Regions from separate parts of the Colwellia aquaemaris genome, predicted to be linked through region 3. Evidence: riboswitches for the same ligand, from Rfam matches in the RefSeq annotation. Region 3 holds a riboswitch; each other region holds the start of a gene.
The links. Region 3 has a riboswitch for cobalamin ahead of AC27HL_RS07140 (hypothetical protein). Riboswitches for the same ligand answer to the same signal wherever they lie in the genome.
Positions count from the first base shown of each region.

Region 1: linked by a shared signal. The riboswitch ahead of AC27HL_RS18550 (ABC transporter ATP-binding protein) and the one ahead of AC27HL_RS07140 (hypothetical protein) in region 3 are both predicted to bind cobalamin.
Region 2: linked by a shared signal. The riboswitch ahead of bluB (5,6-dimethylbenzimidazole synthase) and the one ahead of AC27HL_RS07140 (hypothetical protein) in region 3 are both predicted to bind cobalamin.

Region 1 covers NZ_BAAJLV010000011.1:5,681-8,966, reverse strand. The annotation lists gene AC27HL_RS18555 (M13 family metallopeptidase) at 1-1,047, shown strand, start outside; cobalamin riboswitch at 1,188-1,335, shown strand; gene AC27HL_RS18550 (ABC transporter ATP-binding protein) at 1,585-2,427, shown strand; gene AC27HL_RS18545 (FecCD family ABC transporter permease) at 2,427-3,286, shown strand, end outside.
Region 2 covers NZ_BAAJLV010000003.1:3,689-6,974, forward strand. The annotation lists gene AC27HL_RS09600 (GGDEF domain-containing protein) at 1-584, shown strand, start outside; gene bluB (5,6-dimethylbenzimidazole synthase) at 622-1,401, opposite strand; cobalamin riboswitch at 1,441-1,658, opposite strand; gene AC27HL_RS09610 (S8 family serine peptidase) at 1,809-3,286, opposite strand, start outside.
Region 3 covers NZ_BAAJLV010000002.1:188,264-191,549, forward strand. The annotation lists gene AC27HL_RS07135 (histidine phosphatase family protein) at 1-569, opposite strand, end outside; cobalamin riboswitch at 773-958, shown strand; gene AC27HL_RS07140 (hypothetical protein) at 1,131-1,736, shown strand; gene AC27HL_RS07145 (cobyrinic acid a,c-diamide synthase CobB) at 1,742-3,184, shown strand.

The DNA of each region.
Region 1 (3,286 bases), on a different contig from region 3:
GATTTCTATTCAAAACAATTAAGTGGCCGTAAAGAACAGCGTCCAATGTGGAAACGCGGTGTGTCGATTGTAAACCGTAACTTAGGTGAAGTAATTGGTAAAGTATACGTTGGCCGTCACTTTAAACCAGAAGCTAAAACTCGTATGACACAGCTAGTAGAAAATTTACGTGGTGCTTATGGCGCAAGTATTGATGAATTAGAGTGGATGTCTGATGAAACCAAAAAAGCAGCGCAGGTTAAACTAGCAAGCTTTGATCCTAAAATTGGTTACCCGAATAAGTGGGAAGATTACTCTAAATTAGCAATAAAAAGTGACGACTTAGTTGGTAATATAATGCGTTCAGGTGAAGTTTCTCACCAAAAAGAAGTTGCTAAGCTTGGTGGCCCAATCGATCGACAAGAATGGGGTATGACGCCGCAAACAGTGAATGCTTATTACAACCCAACTAAAAATGAAATTGTATTTCCAGCCGCGATTTTGCAACCACCATTTTTCAACCTAAATGCTGATGACGCTGTAAACTACGGTGGCATTGGCGCGGTAATTGGTCATGAAATGGGACACGGTTTTGACGACCAAGGTAGTAAATATGACGGCGAAGGTAACTTACGTAACTGGTGGACTGACGAAGATTTAGCTGCCTTTAAAGTACGCACTGATAATCTCGTTGAGCAATATAGTAACTATGCAGTATTTGATGACTTAAATGTTAACGGTGAACTAACCTTAGGCGAAAATATTGGTGACTTATCTGGTGTTACTATTGCCTACAAAGCATATAAGGCATCATTAAATGGGAAAGAAGCTGAAGTGATTGACGGTTTAACCGGTGATCAACGTTTCTTTATGGGTTATGCACAAGTATGGCGTGGCAAGATGGTTGAAAAATCATTACGTAACCGCGTGGCAACAGACCCACATTCTCCGGGTGAATTCCGCGCACTAGGTTCATTATCTAACATGCCTGAATTCTATGAAGCATTTGACGTAAAAGAAGGTGACGCTATGTATATTGCACCTGAAAAACGTGTAAAAATTTGGTAGTTGATATAATTAAATTTACCGTTATAACTTTATACAAAGGGAGCCTTATGGCTCCTTTTTTAATCTTTATTTGATCTCGCGACCAGCTAGCTTATTGGTTTTCATTGTAAAGCAAAGCACATACACGTAAAATCTAGCGAATATAAAATGATACTTTCAGCTATTATCAAAACGGTTTAACGCTGATTTATAGGGAACACGGTTTAAATCCGTGACTGTACCCGCAACTGTAAGTAACTTAAGTAGAAAAATTAAGTTATAAGTCAGGACACCTAGTATCAAACACAACTAACACATACTTAGTAGATTAACGCCGTGCGGGAATACACGAGAGTTACTAACATCACAGCCTACTGTGGCGCGCGTACCTTTAATTCCTTCTCTGTAGATATAATCACTATAAGTGAAACATATTCAAATATTTGATTTGAATTGAGGCACATCGCAGAAAATGACGCTTTTAAAAACAGTTTTTTATTATCAGAGCCAAACTGGTGTTAGCACTAAAATACTTTTTAGAAAGTTAAGCTGAACATTATGACAAACCTATTAACACTGCAGTCGGTTTCTTGGTCTGTTGGCAATCAAGCAATTTTAAGTGATATTTCATTCAACGTTAAGCAAGGCGATATTCTTGGTATTATCGGCCCAAACGGCGCAGGTAAAACTTCACTGTTAAAGTGTCTACTTAATCAATCTAATAATTGGCAAGGCAACATAAACTTAAAAAATAAAAGTATAAAGCAATATAAACCTCATCATCTTGCGCAAATTTTCGCACTGGTTGTACAAAAGTCACCACCAATATTTGACTTAAAAGTTTATGACGTAGTGCGTATGGGGCTTTTGCCCTATAAGGCTTTATTTGCCCGCGATACCGACCTTGATAAAAAAGAAATTTTGCTAGCCTTAGAGAAAGTTGGCTTAGCAACCAGTGAAAACAAATATTTCAATACGCTATCCGGTGGCGAGCAACAGCGTGTTCTTATCGCTAAAGCCTTAGTGCAAAAAGCTCAAATACTGGTGTTAGATGAGCCAACAAACCACTTAGACATATTTTATCAACATCAAATATTACAGTTAGTGAAAGCACTGAAAATAACCGTGATCATGACCATTCATGATCTAAACCTCGCCGCTCAATATTGCACACGTTTGCTGTTACTCAATAACGGGAAACTGGTATGTAATGACAAGGTTGACAATGCCTTAAACCCAACGACACTCAGCGAAGTATTTGGCTTACCTTGCTATCGTGATTACGCCTATCATGCACCAACAAATGAAAACGAGACGAGTGCAACTAGTAGTACAGTGCCTCGAGTACATTTTTATCCTGATGTCAAAACCAGTGCAAGCAAGCTAATAGGTAAAAACTAATGAATTTAATTGCCGTAGTAAAAGGTAAAAGCACTTGGGTATTTAGCAGTTTATTGGTGATCACAATATTCTCGGTTATCTCCGCCATTACCTTTGGCCCTGCCCAAATTACTAGCTTTGATATTGCGCAATGCGTAATAAGCCAATGCGCGACACCTATGCACGACATGGTGATTTGGCAAATTCGTGTACCTCGAGTATTAGTGGGCTTAGTTGCCGGAATGGGCTTGGCTTGCGCTGGCGCTATTTTGCAAAATGTTACTCGAAACCCATTAGCAGATCCTTACCTATTTGGCATTATTTCAGGTGCCGGTTTAGGGGCTACAATTGCGACACTCTTGTTGTCAGACGAACAAATGTTAGCGTTACCGTTAGCCGCTTTTCTTGGCGCTTTATTCTCTGTTGTTATTGTTTTTGGTATCGCAACACTGCTGCGAAATATGAACCATTTATTACTAACTGGCGTTGCCGTTTCATTTATGCTCGGCTCCATTAGTCATTTTATTCTTTATCTTGGTGACCCTTTCGCCACGAATCGCGTTATTTTTTGGTTAATGGGTAGCTTAACTCGTGTTGAAATGTTTCATTTTTACCTAATAAGTGCCATGGTGTTTATCACCATAATTAGTATTTTCGCATTGCATCGACATATAGACGCCCTGCTGCTAGGCGATGAAAGTGCCGCCAGCCTAGGTGTGAACGTTGATAAATTACGGCTGATCTTATTAGCCTTATGCGCAGCCGTTACCGCAACTATAGTTGCCTATTGTGGTGGTATTGGCTTTGTTGGTTTAATGATCCCACATATTGTAAGGCAATTAGTGGGCGTAACAACCATGCCACTTATTTTAGGCTCAGC
Region 2 (3,286 bases), on a different contig from region 3:
TTACCACTTCTCAGCAACAGCACAATGATCTGTCTTTGGAATTAACCCACGCTTGTGGCGAGGTTAGTTTTTTGAAAGCTAAGCTTGAAGCTGCACGGCATGAAGCCATTGTTGATTCTTTGACCGGACTGTTTAATCGACGTGGCTGTGATGTGAAATTGCAAGAGTTGGATATAGAGGAAGTACATTCGACCTTGGCCATTGATATTGACCATTTTAAGAACATTAATGATCAATTTGGCCACTTTATCGGCGATAAAGTGATTCAGCGTATTGCTAAAGTCATTAAAACAACCATTTCAGATAAAGATATTGCTGTGAGATTTGGTGGTGAAGAGTTCGTGGTGGTGATGGTTAATAAAACCATGACACAAGCACATGAAATAGCCGAAAAAATAAGGCTTTCTATAGCGTCTCTAAAATTAATGCAACGAGACTCTAAAGCGTATTTACCCAAAATATCAGTGTCTATTGGAATTGCTGAGCGACAAGATGAATTGAATTGGACGGCATTATTTGAACAAGCGGATATCGCTTTATATCAAGCAAAAAATACGGGTAGAAATAAAAGCGTTTGTTTGTAAACGCTTTTATATTTACTGGTATGATTTAGGTACAGTTTTATAGCTTAAATAAGCTAGGAAAACGCTTGTCAGCTTGCAGTTGCGAAACCAATGATGATTGTTCTTTGGTTTCCGCCTTCTTTCCATAAGAGTCAAAACTAACTAAATCTTCAACCGGACTTCTTGCTAGCCAATTTGCCGACTCTAACTCAGGTTTATCTTTAAAGTGGCTAACATAGCCTAAGCATAAGTACGCTATTGGAACGACGTTGTCTGGTAAGGCAAGGGTACTTTTTAATGCCTCATGATGCAAAATAGACACCCAGCCAACACCGACGCCTTCAGCTCTTGCTGCAAGCCAAAAGTTTTGCACAGCGCAAACCGAACTATATAAATCCATTTCTTTCATATGTGTTCGTCCAATAACTGTTTTTCCTGTTCTTTCTCGATCACAGGTAATACAGATATTAATTGGCGATTCTATTATTCCCTCAAGCTTTAAGTTTTTATATGTTTGTTGTTTGCTAGGTTCAAACATAGTTTCTGCTTCATTATGTGCCTGTGCAAAGCTTTGATGAATTTGCTTTTTAACATCATGAGATTGAATAATAATAAAATCCCATGGCTGCATAAAGCCAACAGAAGGCGCATGGTGTGCGGCATAAATTATTCTACTTAGTGTCTCATTAGGGATCGCTTTTGGTAAAAATTGACCACGTACGTCACGGCGATTAAATATTGCTTTATAGAGTCCCTGTTGATCTGCTGCACTAAAGCAGTGCTGTGATTGAGTGCTATTGCTATGTTTTTTAGTTGCATCTTGTTTTGTTAAATCCAAAATATTCCCCTTGATGGATTTAAAGCGATCGGCCTTTCGCTTGGAGTTGACTATTAGGCAGGTCTTCTGACTAAAACATTATTGTATCGGGCAATAGATACAAAGCTGCTTGATGCCTTCCCAGTAAAAATTACCAGTGGCTTATGAACAAGCATAAATGTCATTACAGCGTTGGGCACGTATTGGAGTTTCACCAATTTCCCTATTCTCTTGACGCTAAAGATTGAGAGTCAAGCACCTAAAAGTAGTTTGCAGCACTATAGCAAAGGTAGAAGTGTTTACACAGAATAAAGTTGTAGTTGTTTAGTGCTTAGTTACGTGAAGTAGGATTTTGAAGGAGACAAAAAAAGGGGAAGTACTTTAGTACTTCCCCTAATTACAACACTAGTTGGGAATCTAGCTTAACTCTATGGGTTATATGTTACGTCTAAGCTTACACCACTTGCAGCTTGATAGCCGTAGATACCGATATGCCATGTATCTGCAGCAGGGTTAGTAAACGGACATGACTCTGTATTACCACTTTTATACGGACGACAGTCGTAAGTTGATGATGTTGGTTGTGCTCCTCGACGAATGTACATATCAGCATCACCTGTGCCACCACTCATGTTGAAATCAAGAGTCGCCATACCTGCTGGTACGTCAATTGTGTAATAAGTCCATGCACGACGAGCAACACTAATGTCAGTTACTGAAGCGCTGCCACCAGTAGCTCCGCCGCCACCGCCAGTTGAACCTTCAGTATAACTACCTGTTAGGTTAACGCCAGTAAATGCTGAGTAACCAATCACTTTCACATGATATGTTCCAGCTTGTGCAGTAGCAATTGGACAAGACTCTGTATTACCACCTTTGTATGGACGACAATCATAACTTGATGTTGTTGGGGCTGAACCAAACTTAACATAAAGGTCAGCATCACCTGTGCCACCTGCCATATCGAAGCTCAGGCCAGTTGCTCCAGCAGGAACTTCCATCGTAAAGCTTAACTCTTCAGATTTAGCACCAGCCAAATTTGTTTTAGCAACACCATTTTCTAATACATTGCCACCTGCAGGTGGTGGAGTTACTGTACTACAACTTGCTGCAAGTGCATCAGATGCAGCTTTTGCTTGCACTAAACCGTAACCTGTTTTGTCATCACGACCTGCTACATCTAAGTCAATTGCTGTAGATTTTAATGCGTTACGAACTTGAGTCGCGGTACAATCTGGGTTGTTGCTCCATACTAATGCCGCAACACCAGCTACATGTGGAGTCGCCATTGAAGTACCGTTGTAGTATGCGTAATCTTGGCCACCAACAACATTTAAATTAGCATTCGTACCTAGTTGTCCCATAAGTTGCAAACCTAGTTCACGGTTTACAGAAACAGTTGGCACTGTTACGTCAGAGTTAGCATCTACTAAAAATGGGTTTTGTAGGCCTGGACGAGCGCTATTACTATAAACAATAACACCTGATGCACCGGCATCGGCACACGCTTTAGCTGGATTAATTTCAGGGTAGTTGCTACCTTTTTGGTTATCATTACGTTCAGCTAAACAAATGTTTCCTGAAACGTTTGAACAGCTATAGCTGCTTCCTGAAATAGTACAAGCGGCTAATACACCATTTGCAGAGCTGTCTACGTTACTAACAGTAAAGCTACCACCACTTTGAATGTAGTGAGTTTGTGGTACAACTTCATCGTTACCGTAAGTTGTTGAACCTAAAGTGATATAGCCTAAACGACCATCACCAGCAACTGTTGATAGAATTGCTTCACCTGGTGCTGAAATTTCAACTTGAGGTGTGTACTGAGAGAACTCAGCATGTTGGCGACCTTGGTCAAGTGCACCTACCGCCATTACTGAATCGTAAGAAGCAGGGTAAGAAAGGG
Region 3 (3,286 bases):
TCAAGGTGAAAGCATTGCTGCTGATAGCTTAAAGTAAACAAGCAGCCATTGTCGAATAGCTCATATGCGTTATTGTTAGAGCTAACGCCTAACTTAGCTAAAAAACAGCGTAATGCTTCACCATGAAATATCACCAGTAAGTTTTTATTTGAGTATTTTTCGGCAAGGTTTTCTAATGCTTGGTATACCCGAGAGCCACAGTCGACAGCGCTTTCGCCATCTGCAGGTTTGAGCTGGGTAAACTGATGCAATAACTCATGATAATCCTCATCTTGGCTAAAGGTTGCTACGTTTTGTCCTTGCCATTTTCCTAAGTTGCGTTCAGCCAAGCCGGTGTGAGTTTCAACAGGAACATTTAAACGATTTTGGCAGATAGTAGCGGTTTTAACTGCACGCCCTAATGATGAAGAAATAATGCGGTCGATATTTTCGTTTTGTAACGATAAGGCGATATTAGCCGCTTGAATTTTGCCTTGTTCGGTTAATTCGCTGTCGAGCTGGCCTTGAAATCTCTGTGTTTGGTTCCACAGTGTTTGCCCGTGTCGAGCTAAAAAAAAGCGAGTCGTCATTAATGGTTCTTATTTTGGTTGCGCTAAGCTCTGAGCAAAACGGGCGTTTAAGTGAAGCGCAGAATAACCAAATCAATTCTTTGGTTCAATGTAAATATCAGGGCTGACGCTTTGTGGTTAGTTCTTTAGTGCTAATAATTTGCTTTTCATTGAATAAAACTCACTCATCACGTATTATCGGCGCTGATTTAGGTGTCTTTGATTTATCTATTTTTATTTTACGTGGAAATAGCTAATTAAAGGTGAAACGTGAAACTGGTGAGAAACCAGTACTGCCCCCGCAACGGTAACTGTGAGCAGCAACAAAACCACTGTATTGACAAATATGGGAAGGTGTTGCAAATGCGATGAACAGGAGTCCGGAGACCGGCCTAAAGCAAATACTCGACAACTGCGGTGGGCGGTCATTCAGAGAACAGTTTACGGCCTAAGCTACTTTCTATGCTTGCTTGATGTGTTAATCGCGTTATTTTAGCACCTCAATGATTTATTACGCAGCGATACCGTTTACCAACTTTGATTTCTAACACCGTGAAAATTTATTTCGCATACGGGAATGTTATGAAATCAGTCAACCAAAAAACGCCAATTAGCTTACTTTTTGCAATATTTGCAGTCTTAACTTTGCTAATGTTGGCAACTCGCACTCATCATTTTGCCAGCTTAAACCACTTACCTAGCGCTTCAATCGCGATATTTTTCTTAGCTGGTATGTATTTACGTAATATGAAAGCGTTTTGGTTTTTCTATACCTTAACTTTAGTGATTGATCTTGCCTCATCGTATTTTCGTGGACAATTCGGCGATTGTATTACCACTTCTTACCCAGCATTAGTATTAAGTTACGGGGTTATGTTTGCTGCTGGCTTTTATACTAAACCTCATTGGCAGCAAAGTGCCTGGCAAAACAATATTATTAAAGTTGCTTTAGGCTTGTTTGTAGCTAGCTCAATTGCTTTTTTCATTTCCAATGGCAGTTACTATGCTTTGTCAGGAAAATTCCCAGAATTATCATGGGCTGAATACGCAACGCGTGTTGATAAATATTATTTCCGCTCTATTTCTAATCCAGTATTTTATGTGATTTCTGCGATAGTGATTGATTTCACCATTAGCCGTTTCTTAACTGATAAAGGCTTAGCCAAATCGTCACAAGATAAGGTGTAATGGCAATGAGTCAGTCAGAAACAGTGAAAGCGACAGCCGCTTTTCAGCAAAAGCCTGAACATGAAACCGGCAGCGGTACTAAGTGTTCCGCCTTAATTGTGGCAGCGCCGCATTCAGGCTCAGGAAAAACCACAGTAACCGCCGCGCTTGCGCGATATCATCGCAACCAAGGTCGTAAAGTGACGGTGTTTAAAGTTGGCCCTGACTTTATTGACCCTATGATTTTGCGCCAAGCCAGTGGTGAATTGGTTTATCAGTTAGATTTATGGTTAGTGGGTGAAAAGGGCTGCCAAGAATTGCTTTATCGTGCGGCTTTAGAATCTGATCTTATTCTTATTGAAGGTGTGATGGGCTTATTTGACGGTACGCCCAGTAGTGCTGACTTAGCCCAATACTTTAATATTCCGGTACTTGGCGTTATTGATGCAAAAGCTATGGCACAAACATTCGCTGCCGTGACCTTTGGACTTGCTAAGCTACGAGAAGATTTACCGTTTTCTGGTGTGATTGCTAATCGCGTTAATACCGATCGCCATGCAGAGTTATTGAGTAGCAGCTTGCCAGAAGAGTTTCGTTTCTACGGGCGCTTACCAAAGGATGACAGTGTCACTTTGCCTGAACGTCATTTAGGTTTAGTGCAAGCGCAAGAATTAGCGGATATTGATAGCCAGCTAGATCAGGCAGCGAGTCATATCGCTAAAACTGGCTTGACCGAATTACCTAAACAAGTAGAGTTTTTTGCGGTTGAAAATAACAGCCAAGCAGACTTTATCCATCGTGCCTTGGTGGGAACCCGAGTCATTATAGTTCGCGATAATGCCTTTAGCTTTATTTATGCTGCCAATATTGCCTTTTTGGAACAAGCTGGCGCAGAAATAACCTATTGTTCAGCATTGAATGACGCTCATTTACCTGAAGGGGATATCTTATATATTCCGGGCGGTTATCCAGAGCTGTACGCAGAAAAGTTAATGAATAATGTGACGTTTTTAAGTGACGTGAAAGACTTTGCTGCTAGCAATAAACCAATAATTGCCGAATGTGGCGGTATGTTGTATTTACTTGAGCAGCTAACTGATATGTCAGGGCAACAAATGGCAATGCTTGGCCTTATTCCTGGCAAGGCGGAAATGCAGAAAAAGCTCGCTGCAATTGGCTCACAATGGGTTGATTTATCTCCGCTTGATAAAAACAATACTGACCATGAAATTAGTCCTGAAGACCATAACGTTACGACGTCTAACAACATTATGCGTGGCCATAGTTTTCATTATTCTTGCGCGGAAATTGCTCTTGAGCCTATTTGCCTAACAACGCACCACCCAAGTGAACGAGCAGGCGAATTTGTCTATCAGCATAACAATATACTTGCGTCGTACATGCATTGGTATTTTCCGAGTAATCCCGGTTTAACCTTACGCATTTTCAATAAAAATCGATGCTTCTAATCGATTGAAAATGTACATTTCGCTCATTAAATGAAGACATTTTAGTCAGTATATTTTTGTCAGTTTTTTAATGAGCACTGTTTATTTAGTTTTTTGAGAGTT